4 regions of the Pseudomonas sp. Z3-6 genome follow, and region 3 is predicted to be linked to each of the others. Evidence: predicted binding sites of a transcription regulator. Region 3 holds the regulator's gene; each other region holds the start of a gene.
What was found. Region 3 encodes sigma-54, which starts transcription at its own class of promoters, with help from an activator protein. Its sites were predicted from a motif close to ANTGGCATNNANNTTGCTNT; they were not measured.
Positions count from the first base shown of each region.

Region 1: the regulator sigma-54 is predicted to act here: its motif matches at 2,227-2,246, upstream of J3P88_RS09270 (circularly permuted type 2 ATP-grasp protein).
Region 2: the regulator sigma-54 is predicted to act here: its motif matches at 1,998-2,017, upstream of J3P88_RS04900 (pilin).
Region 4: the regulator sigma-54 is predicted to act here: its motif matches at 2,850-2,869, upstream of glnK (P-II family nitrogen regulator).

Region 1 covers NZ_CP071644.1:2,030,125-2,034,368, reverse strand. Annotated here, with positions in the region: gene J3P88_RS09275 (alpha-E domain-containing protein) at 1-777, opposite strand, end outside; gene J3P88_RS09270 (circularly permuted type 2 ATP-grasp protein) at 787-2,196, opposite strand; gene J3P88_RS09265 (ribonuclease E inhibitor RraB) at 2,697-3,038, opposite strand; gene J3P88_RS09260 (hypothetical protein) at 3,240-3,476, opposite strand; gene J3P88_RS09255 (START domain-containing protein) at 3,615-4,220, opposite strand.
Region 2 covers NZ_CP071644.1:1,074,286-1,078,529, forward strand. Annotated here, with positions in the region: gene J3P88_RS04890 (type II secretion system F family protein) at 1-136, opposite strand, end outside; gene pilB (type IV-A pilus assembly ATPase PilB) at 139-1,839, opposite strand; gene J3P88_RS04900 (pilin) at 2,064-2,486, shown strand; gene J3P88_RS04905 (BON domain-containing protein) at 2,830-3,183, shown strand; gene J3P88_RS04910 (DUF2845 domain-containing protein) at 3,514-3,810, opposite strand; gene J3P88_RS04915 (DUF748 domain-containing protein) at 3,812-4,244, opposite strand, start outside.
Region 3 covers NZ_CP071644.1:5,871,013-5,875,256, forward strand. Annotated here, with positions in the region: gene lptC (LPS export ABC transporter periplasmic protein LptC) at 1-63, shown strand, start outside; gene lptA (lipopolysaccharide transport periplasmic protein LptA) at 50-595, shown strand; gene lptB (LPS export ABC transporter ATP-binding protein) at 595-1,320, shown strand; gene J3P88_RS25565 (RNA polymerase factor sigma-54) at 1,485-2,978, shown strand; gene hpf (ribosome hibernation-promoting factor, HPF/YfiA family) at 3,056-3,364, shown strand; gene ptsN (PTS IIA-like nitrogen regulatory protein PtsN) at 3,377-3,841, shown strand; gene rapZ (RNase adapter RapZ) at 3,844-4,244, shown strand, end outside.
Region 4 covers NZ_CP071644.1:335,296-339,539, reverse strand. Annotated here, with positions in the region: gene sutA (transcriptional regulator SutA) at 1-200, opposite strand, end outside; gene J3P88_RS01445 (secondary thiamine-phosphate synthase enzyme YjbQ) at 303-728, opposite strand; gene J3P88_RS01440 (ammonium transporter) at 942-2,276, opposite strand; gene glnK (P-II family nitrogen regulator) at 2,310-2,648, opposite strand; gene J3P88_RS01430 (accessory factor UbiK family protein) at 3,064-3,324, shown strand; gene J3P88_RS01425 (sensor histidine kinase) at 3,343-4,244, opposite strand, start outside.

The DNA.
Region 1 (4,244 bases), 3.1 Mb from region 3:
CGGCAGGCTGGCGAGGATCTGGTTGATTTCTTCAGTGCAGGCGCGCAGCGAGCGCGGCACGTCGGCGCGCAACAGCAGCAACTCCGCCACATGGCGAGCGCCCGGGGCCTCACGGTAGATCTCGGTGTAGGCCTCGAAGGACGACAAGGCCCGCAACAAGGCGCTCCATTGGTAGTACGCGTGAGCCGTGCCATCGCTGACCGCGTCGGCCTGGTCACCGGCCATTTCGTAGCGCGCATCGAGCAAGCGCAGGGTGTTGTCGGCCCGTTCGATAAAGGTCCCCAGGCGAATGAACCGGAACGCGTCGTTCCGCATGATGGTGCCGTAGGTTGCGCCGCGAAACAGGTGCGAGCGCTCCTTGATCCACTCGCAGAAACGGCTCATGCCGTAGCGATTCAAGCCTTGCTCGGCGATACCGCGAATTTCCAGCCAAGTGGCATTGATGTTTTCCCACATGTCGGCGGTGATTCGCCCACGTACCGCGTGGGCACTGGCTCGCGCGGAGCCCAGGCAACTGTAGATGCTGGCCGGGTTGGCCGCTTCCAGGGCAAAGAAATGCAGCAGGCGCTCGGCGTGCAGATCGCCGTGTCGCTCCCGGTAATCGTCCAGCGTGCCGGTGATCAGCAATGGCATGGCCAGTTCGTGCAGGCCGTCGCCACGCCCGTCCTGGGGCATCAACGACAACGAATAGCTCACGTCGAGCATCCGCGCGAGGTTTTCCGCCCGCTCCAGGTAGCGCGACATCCAGTACAGGTCCGAGGCGGTTCTACTCAGCATGGCAGCTCCTCAATCCTCGACCACCCAAGTGTCCTTGGTACCACCGCCCTGGGATGAGTTCACCACCAGGGAGCCCTCGCGCAGCGCCACCCGTGTCAGCCCGCCAGGGACCACGCGGGTCTCGCGGCCGGCCAGCACGAACGGACGCAAGTCGATGTGGCGCGGGGCGATGCCATTTTCGACAAAGGTCGGGCAGGTCGAGAGCGACAACGTCGGCTGGGCGATGTAGGCGTGCGGCTTGGCCTTGATCCGCTCGCGAAAGGCATCGATCTGCGCCGTGGTCGCGGCTGGCCCCACCAGCATCCCATAACCGCCGGAACCCTGGGTTTCCTTGACCACCAGGTCGGGAAGGTTCGCCAGTACGTGGGAAAGTTCAGCGGGATTACGGCACTGCCAGGTAGGAACGTTCTTCAGGATCGGCTCTTCGTCCAGGTAAAAACGGATCATGTCGGTGACGAACGGGTACACCGATTTGTCGTCTGCTACACCTGTGCCGATGGCATTGGCCAGCACCACGTTGCCGGAACGGTAGGAGCACAACAGACCCGGTACGCCGAGCATCGAATCCGGATTGAAGGCCAGGGGATCGAGGAACGCATCGTCGAGGCGACGGTAGATCACATCAACCGCTTTCGGGCCGTCGGTGGTGCGCATGAACACTTTGTCATCCCGCACGAACAGGTCGGCGCCTTCCACCAATTCCACGCCCATTTCCCGGGCGAGGAACGCGTGCTCGAAGAACGCGCTGTTGAAACGCCCCGGCGTCAGCACCACGACGCTGGGGTCGTCCAGTGGGCTGGAGCTTTTCAGGGTGTCGAGCAGCAGGTTCGGATAATGGTCAATGGGGGCGATGCGCTGGGCGGCGAACAGTTCGGGGAACAGGCGCATCATCATCTTGCGGTCTTCGAGCATGTAGCTGACACCGCTGGGCGTACGAAGATTGTCTTCGAGCACGTAGTACGTACCGTCACCGTCGCGCACCAGGTCAACACCGCAAATGTGCGCATAGATGTCACGGTGCAGGTCCAGCCCCTGCATCGCCAGTTGGTATTGCTCGTTGGCCAGCACCTGCTCGGCGGGAATGATGCCGGCGCGGATGATCCGTTGTTCGTGGTAGAGGTCGGCCAGGAACATGTTCAGCGCCTTGACCCGCTGGATGCAGCCGCGCTCCACCACCCGCCATTCGCTGGCCGGAATGCTACGCGGGATCGTGTCGAACGGAATCAGGCGCTCGGTCCCCTGCTCGTCGCCGTACAGCGTGAACGTAATGCCGGCACGATGAAACAACAGGTCGGCTTCGCGCCTGCGTTGCGCCAGCAGCTCGTCAGGCGTGTCGGCCAACCAGCGGGCAAACGCCTGGTAGTGCGGCCGGACCTGGCCGTCGGCGTCATACATTTCATCAAAACCGCTGCGGATCATGCCGTACTCCTTGTCACCCTGGCAGCAAGCTTCGCAAGCCCCGTGCCATCGGCATAAACGCTTTATGATCAACGGGTTGGATTCTCCACTCACAGGCGACGCACTTTTATGGTGCGGCAAATCCCCCAACCCGCTGCCCCCCGCTTCATTGCGACGCAGGGGCGTCGCTTTCATGAGCATAGTCACGGAAAAACGACGCGGCTTGGTCTCGATACAGTTAGGTACAAAACCTGGAGAAGGATGGTGATGAATCAGCGGGAAAGTGATGTTGGTTTGCGGCCGCCATCGCGAGCAAGCTCGCTCCCACAATGGATTATCGGTGAGCCCCCCTGTGGGAGCCGAGCTTGCTCGCGATGGCGTCGGCACATTCAACATGGATGCAAGCTGGCCCACCGTCATCGCGAGCAAGCTCGGCTCCCACAGGAGTTTATTGGCGGCTAGCAGACATGAAAACGGCCGACACAAAGGTCAGCCGTTGCTGTGGTTGCGGTAAGTGATTGTCAGGCCTGCAGGCGCCGGATCTCTTGCTTGACGCCCCACCCTTCGATCACACCACCCAAAGGTTCGACGACGGCCTCGAAGTCTTGCTCGAAGTCGCCAATATCATCGTAAGTGGCGTACATCACCCGGCTCAGTTCCAATGACCAAGCCCCGTCGTCCCGTGCACTGATCTGCGCGTTCAACGACTCTCCCCGAAAATGACCTGCCGCCCTGCGCGCCCGCTCCTCGTCCGGGAAAATGGCGTAGAACTCAATGGGATGGAATCGGGAAAAATCGAAACCGCCTTCTTTCATGCGGCGCAATACGCTGGTGCTGATGTCTTCTTGATAGGCTGTGCTCATGAAACGTCCTCCTAAAACCGATGGATAGACTTTCCGTCTTCCCGTGCGTGAAGCCCGTAGGCTGCAAGCGATACGGCATCAAATGACCGTCGGGACACAAGCATGTAGCTGACAAGACCGGACCTTGGCGATCCTTTCGCTGATCTCAATTGCAGAGTAGCCGCAAGTGATGGCCACTGCCAAGCGAGACCTGGCAAGGTTTCATGAAATGGGTGTAATGCTGACGATTTCGATACTGTTCTGGGACTTGAGATTCTTGACCGTCGGGTCTTCGGTGCGGTTCTCCAAGTCGTTCATATCCAGCTTGTTGAGCACTGGAAGCAACCTTTCGCGAATCAGTTGGGCAGCCTGCTCCATGGTGGGCTTCTGGTCATAGTCGAACTGCTCGACGGTGGTTTCACCGTGATCGTCAATGAAAGTGATTTCCCACTTTTGCATCAGTGTCTCCTTGATCAATTCAGGGCCGGGCTTACCTCTATCTCGACATTGGCGGTGGAACAATCGTTCCGCTGGGTGCTCGGACGGCACACATGAAAAGACCGCCTCGAGGGCGGTCTTTTCATCAGCGAATACTGTTTATTTTTCAGCGAGCTCTTTCAACGCTTTCAATGTATTGAACGGCGCATCCACCACGAACTTGTTGGCCACCATGGACGGTACGCTACCACCCGGCTCGGTATGGACTTGATAGGTCACTTCGACCTGGCCGTCCTTGGGAATGAACTTCCAGAAACCCTCGACCTTGGTCACACGCACAAAACCCTTCTCCTCTGGCAAGTACCCAGGTAAGCCCTCGAGCTTGCGGGTCAAGCTGCCATCGGCGCCCTCCTCGGTCGTGACTTTCAGCACCGAGTCCCGGGGCGTCACCGGCCATGGCGTGTTGAATTGGGTGTAAGTCCAGCTCTTGTCGCCTTCGTGCTTGAGCAGTTTCTGGCTCTTGCATTCATGAATCCAGGCGCAGGCGCCCGCTACGTCCTCTTGCAAGCTGCGCAGCTTGGCCATGGTGGTTTTCATCACTGTCACGCCGCGATAAGCCTTGTACTCGGAGCCCGCTACTTCACTGAGGGAAACCTTGATGCCGTCCTTCTCCTTGGCAACCTGCCAATCCTCTGCCTGAGCGGTGGCCGTTGCCAGCAACACGGTCAACCCACACAACACAGCCATACGATGCAGCGAACCCATAGTGTTTTCCTTATTGTCCAAGTT
Region 2 (4,244 bases), 2.1 Mb from region 3:
GGTTGATGCCTTGCTTGCGCAGTTGTGCCTTGACCAGGGCCGGGCTCTGGCCCGTCAGCTCACCGGTCATTTTCGTGCCTTTGCGGTCCTTGCCTTCCCAGGTGTACACATCGGTTTTGACTGCCTTGACCGCCATGTTCAATCCTTGGTGACCCGGTTGATTTCTTCGAGGCTGGTAACGCCCTGCATCACTTTGAGCAGCCCCGATGCGCGCAGGTCATTGAAGCCGTCCTTGCGCATCTGCAGATCGATTTCCAGTGAGTTGCCCTCGGCCATGATCAACCGTTGCAGCTCTGGCGTGTTCTTGACCACTTCGTAAACCCCCACGCGCCCTTTGTAACCGTGGTTGCACTGTTCGCAACCGACCGGCTCATAGATCGTGAATGAGCCGATGCGTTCCCGGGGGAAACCTTCCTTGAGCAAGGTTTCCTCGGGAATCTCGATGGCCTTCTTGCAGTGGTTGCACAGCTTGCGCGCCAGCCGCTGGGCGATGATCAGGTGTACGGCGGTGGCGATGTTGAACCCCGGGATACCCATGTTCTGCAAGCGGATCAGGGTTTCGGCGGCGCTGTTGGTGTGCAGGGTGGAAAGCACCAGGTGCCCGGTCTGGGCGGCCTTGATGGCGATTTCGGCGGTTTCCAGGTCGCGGATCTCGCCGACCATGATCACGTCCGGGTCCTGGCGCAGGAACGAGCGCAGGGCCTGGGCGAAGTCCAGCCCCTGGCGCGGGTTCACGTTGACCTGGTTGATGCCTTCCATGTTGATTTCCACCGGGTCTTCGGCGGTGGAAATGTTGATGTCCACGGTGTTGAGGATGTTCAGTCCGGTGTACAGCGACACGGTCTTGCCCGAGCCGGTCGGGCCGGTGACCAGGATCAGCCCTTGCGGTTGCTTGAGGGCGGCCATGTACAGGTCTTTCTGATCCGGCTCGTAGCCCAGGGCATCGATGCCCATTTGCGCGCTGGACGGGTCGAGGATCCGGATCACCACTTTTTCGCCCCAGAGCGTGGGCAGGGTGTTGACCCGGAAGTCGATGGACTTGGTTTTCGACAGGCGCATTTTCAGCCGGCCGTCCTGGGGTTTGCGCCGCTCGGAAATATCGAGGCTGGCCATGACCTTCAGGCGGGCGGCGATGCGGGTCGCCAATTGGATCGGCGGCTTGGCCACTTCCCGCAGCATGCCGTCGGTGCGCACCCGCACCCGGTAGGTTTTTTCGTAGGGTTCGAAATGCAGGTCGGAAGAGCCGCCCTTGATCGCGTCCAGCAACATCTTGTTGACGAAGCGCACCACGGGCGCGTCATCGGTGTCCTGGCCGCCGATGGCGTCCTGCTTGGTGTCGTCGATTGATTCGATGTCCAGGCCATCGAGGTCGACGTCGCCCATGCCTTCCAGGCCGGTGCTACTGGATTCGAAGAATTTTTCGATGGCGTCGCTGAGCTTGTCGTCCTCCACCAGGATGGCTTCGGTGGTCAGGCCGGTGCTGAACTGGATGTCGTTGATGGCCTGGTGATTGGTCGGGTCGGAGATGCCCACGTACAGCTTGTTGCCGCGTCGCCACAGCGGCAGGGCGTGGTGCTGACGCACCAGTTTTTCGCTGACCAGGCCGGTGGGTTGGGCTTCCTTGTCCAGGCTGTTGAGGTCCAGCAGGGCCACGCCGAAATGCTCCGAGGCGATTTCCGCGATCTGGCGGCTCTGGACCAGTTTGTTCTGCACCAGGTAGCTGACCAGGGGGATGCGGCTGCGTTGGGCCTGTTGATACGCCTGTTGCGCACTTTGCTCGGTGAGCAGTTCGGCCAGCACCAATTGCTTGGTCAGGCCGCTGAGGGCGATGTCATTCATGGGAATACCGGACGCGGACAGTTCATGACTTATAGCCTAGTCAAGCATCCACGCCAAACCAGCGGGCCGGGGTGACAAAAAACGTCAGATAGTGCGGTTGTTGAGGTAGGACGTCGCCGTTGTGCGGGATCGACACCCTTTATTGATGGGGCTTGAGGGTTGGCATGTGCCCTGCAATGGCGATTTCAGGTCATGAGATTTCGACTCATGCATGGGAGATGTCTATGAATAAGCAAAAGGGCTTTACGCTGATCGAGCTGCTGATCGTCGTGGCGATCATCGGCATTCTGGCGACGTTTGCGTTGCCGCAGTATTCCAAGTACCAGGCGCGGGCGAAGGTGACGGTTGGGCTGGCAGAAGCTTCTTCGTTGAAGGTGCCGGTGGAAGACCTCTTGAATAAAGGGACCACTCCAACGGCTGCCAATACGGGCGTACCGGCGTCGAGCAACAACTGCACGATGTCTGTTTCAGGTGATGCTGCTGCAGGGACGGCCAGCGTCACTTGCACCATAAAGGAAGCGCCTTCTTCCATCGTAGGTAAAACGATCATCCTCAGTCGTGCCGGGACAGGTACCTGGAGCTGCTCTTCCAATGTTGCTGAAGAGTTTTTGCCCGCAGGTGGCTGCACAGTGGCGGTTGCTCCTTGATTATCCTATCCACTGAGGTTTAGTCCGTGACCGCGGCGCGAGATTGCTTGCGCCGTATGGCCAACAAAAGGGCTGCTACGCAGCCCAGCGGGAGCAAGCTCCCTCGCCACAGAAAACCCTTCGCAATTCAGAAGCTTAGAAAGAGGCTAAAACCCGCAAGTTGCATGTCGAAAATCGGCGGCTCATGCATTTTGCATGATCGCCAAAATCGCCGCTTCGCTTAACCTGCTGATTCATAAGCAATTTATAAATGTTTCAAAACTGGCACAGCCTTCGCACTACTCCTGTTAACCCTGCCGGGATTCATCTCCGGCGGTTTCTGAGAAAAACAGGAGTTACTCGTATGAAGAAGTTCGCTATCACTGCCGCCGCTGCTACCGCTCTGACCCTGACCATGGCTAGCGCATTCGCCGAGACCACCCAAGCGACTCAGGCGCCAATGATGCTGGCTGCAGGCGAAGTGACAGAGGCCAAAGAAGACGTTTCCGATACCTGGATCACCACCAAGGTCAAAGCTGACCTAGTCACTGAAAAAGGCATTCCAGGCACAGATATCAAAGTCGAAACCAATAAAGGTGTTGTGTCCCTGTCTTCGATGACCAAAGTCACTGAAGCACAAAAAGACACCGCTGTGGCAATCGCCAAGAAAATCAAGGGCGTCAAGGACGTATCGGCTGACGGCCTGAAGGCCGAGTAAGGCCAAGACTTCTCGCCTGGACTGGGAGAAGGCACGGCAAGCGGGCTGAGTCATACGCTTGCCGTTGCTTTGGAGTTCATGCGAAAGGCCATAGGGATGTGGCCATTACAGGCCTCCGGCATTCGTGTCGGGGGCCTGTTCTATTTCAGGGTGGAAAATGTATATGGGGCTGGGCAGCCAGGGAGACCGAGTTGCCCTTTTCGCGAGCAAGCCCGCTCCCACAGTGAACCGAGTTTCTTCAGGAAAAATGCGATCCACTGTGGGAGCGGGCTTGCTCGCGAAGGCGGCAGCACGATCAACTCATATGCTGCTGATTGTGTAGCGGCCCGGTCACCGCCCCCGCTTGCTGGTGATCTCCACCAGCCGATTGCCCTCGAAACGCAGGTACTGATACATGCCGTTGTTGGGGCCGTAGGTCAATTCTTCCACCGGGTATTCTTCCCGGCGATTGACGCTGCGCTTGTAGCCCAAGTCATCCCGCGCCGCAGGCTGTCCGCACTTCTGCAGCACTTCGCTCAAGCGGTCGCCGACGCTGATCAACTGGTTGCCGCAGCGCAGCGTGGTGGCCGCCGATGCCTGGCCGGCGGCGAGCAATAGACCCAGGCCGAGCCCGTACCAGGGTTTCATCTTATTCGGCATCCAGATGCATAGGCGTGACCACCCGGCCATCGCTTTCGGCCTGGCCGAGGCTGGCGTCGATGAAATACACGCGGTCGTCGGCCAACTGACCTTTGTCCACCAGGAAATCCTTGATGCTGCTGGCCCGTTCCTGTCCCAGTTGGCGCAACAGCACGTCGCTGCCGCTCCAGAACTTGATCACGCCTTCGCGCAGTTTCTCGATGCGCGCCGTTTTATCCAGTTGCGTCCATTCGGCCGGCGGCTGGGTCTTGAGGCGCGTGCGGTAGATGCCTTCGAGCAGCGGTGCCTTTTCATCCTCGGGCACCTCTATCAGCGAAGCCTGGGCCGGAACCTTGTCACCCCGACGCTGGAGCATCTTGTAGTAGTTGTACTGGTATTCGCGCTCCAGCCGCTGGGCCGCGAGCAATGGCCCGTCGCTGCTT
Region 3 (4,244 bases):
TATTTGAAGGAAAGCAGGATACACCTGCTATCGAACGTAAGAGGACAGTATGAAGCTCGCTAAAACCCTCCCTATTTTGCTCAGTCTGGGCGCAGCACTGGGAAGCGCGAGCGCCTGGGCTCTTCCCACCGACCGCGACCAGCCTATCCGCATCCAGGCCGACGACGCGCAACTCGACGACAAGAATGGCGTCGCCACCTATAAAGGCGACGTGATCATCACCCAAGGCTCGATGAAGGTCACCGGCAACACCGTGACCATCACCCGCACCCAGTCCGGCGATATCGACGTGGTGACCTCGGTGGGCAACCTGGCCTATTTCGAGCAGATGCAAACCGCGGGCGACACCAAGCCGGTACAAGGCTACGGCGTTACCATCCAATATCACGCCTCCCAGGATCGCGTGGTCCTGATCGACCGCGCCAAGGTCGTCGACAAGGACAACAACGTCACCCAAGGCGAGAAAATCGTCTACGACACCAACAAGAAACTCGCCAGCGCCGGTCGCGCCACCGGCAGCAAGGTGACCGAGCAGCGTCCGCGGATCGACATGGTGATCCAGCCTAAAAAGAAAACCGAGCAGAAGGCCCAGTAATGGCAACTCTGAAAGCTCAGCACTTGGCCAAGAGCTACAAGAGCCGTCAAGTCGTGCGTGATGTCAGCCTGTCCATCGACAGCGGCCAGATCGTCGGCCTGCTCGGCCCCAATGGCGCGGGCAAGACTACTTGCTTCTATATGATCGTCGGCCTGGTCCAGGCCGATCAGGGTCGCGTACTGATCGACGACCTGGATGTCAGCCACCAGCCGATGCACGGCCGCGCGAAGGCCGGTATCGGCTATTTGCCGCAAGAAGCGTCGATCTTCCGCAAACTGTCGGTGGCCGACAACATCATGGCGATCCTCGAGACCCGCAAGGAACTCGACAAGGCCGGCCGTCGCCAGGAGCTGGAAAGCCTGTTACAGGAATTCCACATCAGCCACATTCGCGACAACCTGGGCATGAGCCTGTCTGGTGGCGAACGGCGTCGCGTGGAAATCGCCCGCGCCCTGGCCACCGCGCCGAAATTCATCCTGCTCGACGAACCGTTCGCCGGCGTGGACCCGATCTCGGTGGGGGACATCAAGCAGATCATCCATCACCTCAAGGCCAAGGGCATCGGCGTACTGATCACCGACCACAACGTGCGCGAGACGCTGGATATCTGCGAAACCGCCTACATTGTCAATGACGGCCAGTTGATCGCCGAAGGTGACTCCGCTGCGATCCTGGCCAACGACCTGGTCAAGGAAGTGTACCTGGGCCATGAGTTCCGCCTGTAAGCACACGTGTCTGGCGAATTGCCCGGGCGTCGTTTAATTTTATTATGGCGACGCTCTAGGCAAACACTTCAGTTTCAGGCATATAATTTGCTTAAGTTTGGCGCTCCGGCGCCCTGTAGTGGATGGCGCATGTGCGCCGGCGAATAAGGTGTTAAGCCCCTGCCATGAAACCATCGCTAGTCTTGAGAATGGGCCAGCAGCTGACGATGACACCGCAGCTGCAACAGGCCATCCGCCTGCTCCAATTGTCGACCCTGGACCTGCAACAGGAAATCCAGGAGGCCCTGGAGTCCAATCCGATGCTCGAACGCCAGGAAGAAGGCGACGACTTCGATAACACCGATCCGCTGGCCGACAACGTCGAGCAGAAGACCAATACCGAGATCCCGGAACCGTCCTACCAGGAAGCCGCCCCGACGGTGGACAACCTCGAGGAAGGCGAATGGAACGAACGCATTCCCAACGAGCTGCCCGTGGACACGGCCTGGGAAGACGTCTACCAGACCAGCGCCAGCAACCTGCCAAGCAGCGATGACGACGAGTGGGACTTCACCACCCGCACCTCTGCCGGCGAGAGCCTGCAAAGCCACTTGTTGTGGCAACTGAACCTGGCGCCGATGTCCGACACCGATCGCCTGATCGCCGTGACCCTGATCGATTGCATCAACAACCAGGGCTACCTGGACGAGACCCTCGAGGAGATCCTCGAAGCCTTCGACCCCGAGCTCGACATCGAGCTGGACGAGATCGAAGCCGTCCTCCATCGCATCCAGCAGTTCGAGCCGGCCGGCATCGGCGCTCGCAACCTGGGCGAGTGCCTGTTGCTGCAATTGCGCCAGTTGTCCGCCAAGACACCGTGGCTGGCCGAAGCCAAGCGACTGGTCACCGATTTCATCGACCTGCTGGGCGGTCGCGACTACAGCCAACTGATGCGCCGCATGAAGCTCAAGGAAGATGAGCTGCGCCAGGTCATCGAGCTGGTGCAGAGCCTCAACCCGCGCCCCGGCTCGCAGATCGAATCCACCGAGCCTGAGTACGTGGTGCCCGACGTGATCGTGCGCAAGCACAATGATCGCTGGCTGGTGGAGCTCAACCAGGAATCGGTGCCCAAGCTGCGCGTCAACGCCCAGTACGCTGGCTTCGTCAAGCGTGCCGACACCAGCGCCGACAACACCTTCATGCGCAATCAGCTGCAGGAAGCCCGCTGGTTCATCAAGAGCCTGCAAAGCCGCAACGAAACATTGATGAAAGTTGCCACCCAGATCGTCGAGCATCAGCGCGGCTTCCTGGAGTACGGCGATGAAGCGATGAAACCGTTGGTCCTGCATGACATTGCCGAAGCCGTGGGCATGCACGAATCGACGATTTCCCGGGTGACCACCCAGAAATTCATGCATACCCCCCGGGGCATCTATGAATTGAAATACTTTTTCTCCAGCCACGTCAGCACCTCCGAAGGCGGCGAATGCTCGTCCACGGCCATCCGCGCGATCATCAAAAAACTGGTGGCTGCGGAAAATCAGAAAAAGCCGTTGAGTGACAGCAAGATCGCTGGTTTACTGGAGGCACAAGGCATTCAGGTGGCCCGCCGTACCGTCGCCAAGTACCGTGAATCCCTCGGGATCGCGCCTTCGAGCGAGCGCAAGCGGTTGATGTAACAAGGCCACGCCACAGCGTTCCAGTGGCAGGCATTTCTGCCTGCCGCTTTATGCACTGGCAACGAAGGAGAAGCTGTATGCAAGTCAACATCAGTGGACACCAACTGGAAGTGACCGAACCCCTGCGCACCTACATCGGCGAAAAACTCGACCGATTGGAGAGGCATTTCGACAAGATCACCAACGTGCAGGTCACGATGAACGTCGAGAAGCTGCTGCAGAAAATCGAAGCCACGCTGCATATTCCCGGCGGAGAAGTGGTTGCCAACGCAGAGCACACAGACATGTATGCCGCGATTGACCTGCTGACCGACAAGCTGGATCGCCAACTCAAAAAGCATAAGGAAAAGACCCAGAGCCTCCTCCAGGGCGCTACCGGTCGTTAACCCCCCCAATCCATGATCCGACTAGAAACCATCCTGACCCCCGGCCGTTCCCAAGTGAACGCGCCGGGCGGCAGTAAAAAGAAAGCCCTCGAACAAATTGCCAACCTGATCCACCGCGAGGTGCCTGATCTGGTGATGCAGGACGTCTTCGAGGCCCTGGTTGCCCGTGAAAAACTCGGTTCCACCGGTTTTGGCAACGGCATCGCCATTCCTCACTGCCGTCTCAAGGGGTGTGCCGCGCCGATCAGCGCATTGTTGCACCTTGATACCCCCATAGATTTCGACGCCATCGACGGCGCCCCGGTCGACCTGCTGTTTGTATTGCTGGTTCCGGAAGCGGCGACCGATGCGCACCTCGAGCTGCTGCGCCAGATTGCCAGCATGCTGGACCGCAAGGAAGTGCGCGAAAAACTGCGCAGCGCACCGAGTAACGAAGCTTTGTACCAGGTGGTCCTGGACGAGCAGAACGGTCATTAAACATGCGCATGATCATCGTCAGTGGCCGCTCCGGCTCCGGTAAAAGCACGGCCCTCAACGTGCTTGAGGACAGCGGCTACTATTGCATCGACAACCTGCCCGCCGGCCTGCTGCCGGAACTGGCCGAGCGCGCCCTGATCCACACGGAACTGGCGCAGTCGCTGGTGGCGGTGTCCATCGATGCGCGCAACCTGCCGAGCCACCTGTCGCGCTTCCCTGAACTGCTCGAGGAAGTGCGCAGCCGGCATATCCAGTGCGATGTGTTGTACCTGGATGCCGATGAGGAGACGCTGCTCAAGCGCTTTTCCGAAACCCGCCGGCGCCACCCCCTGAGCAACGCCAACCGCTCCCTGGCCGAAGCCATCGAGGATGAAAGCCAACTGCTGGGGCCGATTGCCGACCT
Region 4 (4,244 bases), 1.4 Mb from region 3:
TCACGCTCCTTGTTCTTGGCCTCTACGCTCGGCAATTCGTCGACCGACACAGCCGCCTTGGCCTTGCCTTTGGCGGTAGGAGCCGGAACGTCGGCGCCATCGTCTTCGGCAACGTCTTCCGCCGCCACTTCAAGGCCTTCTTCGGTCTCGTCTTCGTCGCCTACTTCGAGGTCGTCGTTTTCCAGATCATCGTCGCTCATGTTCTACCTCATGACTTGCGAAAAGCAGATTAGTTATAGCCCAGCTTCGCCATCTGTTCGAAGGCTGCCAGAAAAAATTCAACATCCGCCGGCAATCAGCGGTTATGCCTCTTCACCGTACAAGGTGGCGAGGACTTTACGAGCACCGCCGTGATCACGGTGCTCGCCCAGATAAACACCTTGCCAGGTTCCCAATGCCAGCCTTCCTGCCGTAACCGGCAGGCTGAGCTGGCAACCGAGCACGCTGGCCTTGAAGTGCGCCGGGAGGTCGTCCAGGCCTTCGTCGTTGTGCTCATAACCGGCGGCTCCTTGTGGGATCAGCCGATTGAAAAATCGTTCGAAGTCTCGACGTACCGCCGGATCGGCGTTCTCGTTGATGGTCAACGAGGCCGAGGTATGCTGCAGCCACAGATGCAACAGACCAACACGACACGCCTTGAGTTCAGGCAGGCCGGCCAGCAACTCGTCCGTCACCAGATGAAAGCCCCGGGGCCTTGCCCGCAGGGTTATCAGCGTCTGTTGCCACATACAGTTCTCCGCACGTTCGGCGCGCATTCTAGCGCGCTCTGGGAAAAAACAAAGGCCCTAATATTCTTGCTTCGATGTAAGCCTTTGGCGGTATAAAAACCCATGTCGCATCCACAACAAAAGGCGTCGGAAAAACCGCCGCATCCTGTGAGCAATGACAAATTCCAGGCAAAAAAATGCCCGGCGAACCGGGCATTTTTTATGGGCGCGTATTTACAGGTTGTAGCCACGCTCGTTGTGCTGAGCCAGGTCCAGGCCCACGGCTTCTTCTTCCTCGGTGACACGCAGACCCATGACGGCATCCAGCACCTTGAGGATGATGAAGGTGACGATCCCGGTGTAGACCACCGTGAAACCCACGCCTTTGAATTGAATCCACACTTGCGCGCCGATGTCGGTCACGGTGCCGAAGCCACCCAGTGCCGGAGCGGCGAACACACCGGTCAGGATCGCGCCGAGGATACCGCCGATGCCGTGTACGCCGAAGGCGTCCAGGGAATCGTCATAACCGAGCTTGCGCTTGAGGGTGGTAGCGCAGAAGAAGCACACCACGCCCGCCGCCAGGCCGATGACCAAGGCGCCCATCGGGCCCACGGTACCGGCAGCCGGGGTAATTGCAACCAGACCGGCCACCACGCCCGAGGCAATGCCCAGTGCGCTTGGCTTGCCGTGGGTGATCCACTCGGCAAACATCCAGCCCAGCGCCGCCGCAGCGGTCGCGATCTGGGTCACCAGCATCGCCATGCCGGCGGTGCCGTTGGCGGCGACAGCAGAACCGGCGTTGAAGCCGAACCAGCCGACCCACAGCATGGCCGCGCCCATCAGGGTGTAACCCAGGTTGTGCGGCGCCATTGGGGTAGTCGGGAAGCCTTTGCGCTTGCCCAATACCAGGCACGCCACCAGACCTGCGATACCGGCGTTGATGTGCACCACGGTGCCGCCAGCGAAGTCCAGCACGCCCCAGTCCCACATCAGGCCGCCGTTGCCGGACCAGACCATGTGCGCAATCGGTGCATACACCAGGGTGAACCACACGCCCATGAAGATCAGCATGGCGGAGAACTTCATCCGCTCGGCAAATGCGCCGACGATCAGGGCCGGGGTGATGATGGCGAAGGTCATCTGGAAAGTGATGAACACCGCTTCAGGGAACAGCGCCGCCGGACCGGTGATGCTCGCCGGCGTGACGCCCGCCAGGAACGCCTTGCCCAGGCCACCGACGAAGGAGTTGAAATTGACGACGCCCTGCTCCATGCCGGTGGTGTCGAACGCGATGCTGTAGCCATAGATGACCCACAGGACGCTGATCAGACCGGTAATGGCAAAGCACTGCATCATCACGGAAAGAAGGTTTTTCGACCGGACCATGCCACCGTAGAACAGTGCCAGGCCGGGAATGGTCATGAACAGTACAAGAATCGTGGCCGTGAGCATCCAGGCGGTGTCGCCGGAGTTCAGGACAGGGGCTGCCGCTTCTTCTGCCATGGCCAGGCCAGGCATTGCGAAGGACAACAGGGCTCCTAGCCCTGCGAATTTACGCAGAGTCATATTGTTTTCTCCTGGGGCGTTGGGTTTGGCGGCTTAGATGGCGTCGGTATCGGTTTCGCCGGTACGGATGCGGATAGCCTGTTCCAGATTGACCACAAAGATCTTCCCGTCACCGATCTTGCCGGTGTTGGCGGCCTTGGTGATTGCCTCGATCACCCGGTCAAGATCCTTGTCGTCAATGGCGACATCGATCTTCACCTTGGGCAGGAAATCGACCACGTATTCCGCGCCGCGATACAGCTCGGTGTGGCCCTTCTGCCGACCGAAGCCCTTGACCTCAGTAACGGTAATGCCCTGCACGCCGATCTCGGACAACGACTCGCGCACGTCGTCCAACTTGAACGGCTTGATGATGGCAGTGACTAGCTTCATGAAACTTTCTCCCGAATTGGTGGACTTGCCCCAGGAAAACAAACCCGACTCAAGTCTAAGCGCAGTGCCTGGCTTTGTAACGCGTCGTCGGCCCAAGTTGCCCGACAGGTGCCAGTTAACCGATCCTGACGAAACTCCCCGTTCCGCCTGCTGCACTGCATTCGTCACAGCGACTGCATCAGTGCATGGGTCATCAGCCTCTAAGCAGAAACCTTGCCATCTGCACCCAAACCCTCTGATTTCAATCTCTTGGCCACCTGCTCGACGTGCACTGCGGCATGAACCGCAACGTTACGCACAACAACAGTGCAGCAACGCCCGGCGCAATGCGCGAAAAGCGTGCATCCCCGGCTTGCGAATTGACTATAGACACTGCGTGGTACACTGCCCGCCATCGTTTCCAGGACACCTGCACATGCTTGCGCCCAAAGACCTCCTCGACGCCCTGAGCGGCCACGCCTCCCGCCTCTTGAGTGGTGACACGCCGCTGCCCAAAAGCGAAATCGAAAGCCAGTTCAAGGCCCTGCTGCAAAGCGGCTTCAGTAAGCTGGACCTGGTCAGCCGGGAAGAATTCGACAGCCAGATGGTCGTGCTGGCCCGGACCCGGGCACGGCTCGAAAGCCTGGAGGCCAAGGTCGCGGAGCTGGAAGCGCGACTGGCTCCGGCACAGGAATAAGCAGCCCCTGCGGGCCACTCAACCCCTCGCAACATGTTGAGATGGGTCCGGGGTCAGTGCCAGCGGCAGCTCCAGGATAAACAGCGCGCCGCAGCCCGGCCCGGCGCTCTGCACGGTCAGATCGCCGCCCATTTCGTGCGCAGCCAGGATGCAGCTGTGCAGGCCAAAACCATGGCCGTCGACACGCGTGCTGAAGCCGTGCTCGAACACCCGCGCCAGATTGTCCTGCGCGATCCCCTCGCCGTTGTCCTCGATCTCGACCCGGACGCGCCCCTCGTCAACGATCTTCAGGCGCAAGACGATCTGCGGCGGCCGGTTCGTACCTGCGTCCAGCGCCTGCTTGGCGTTGTTGATCAGATTGACCAGGATCTGCAGCACTCGGTGCTTATCCAACGGCATTTGCGGGGTATCGCTGAATTCCTTGATCAGCGTGATGTGGTGGCGGGCCAGGGACACATCGCAAATGCGCACGACATCCTCGACCAGCTCACGCAACGAGCCCGGCTCCAAGACACTGGCATTGCCAGCGTAGGACTGCTGGGTGGCGACGATTTCCTTGATGTGGTCGATTCGACGGGTCAATTGCGCCAGCTCGGCGATCATGCCTTGCTGCTCGACGGCCAGCGCGTCGGCCAGCTTGTCGAGATAGTCGGGTAGCGCGCGCCCTTTCGGATCAGTGCTGATGAAGTCGCCGAGGTCATCGGGATGGTCCTTCATCAACTGGGCGACCTTGGCCACCGCAGGCCCCTTGGAGGTGTGCACCTTATCGTAGAGGACCTGGGCTGACACATTGACGCTGTTAAGCACATTGCCCACGTTGTGCAGCACATTGGTGGCGATCTCCGCCATGCCGGCCCGGCGCGCAGTGGTCACCAGTTCGGCCTGCGCCTCGCGCAATTCGTCGTTGACCTTGGCCAGTT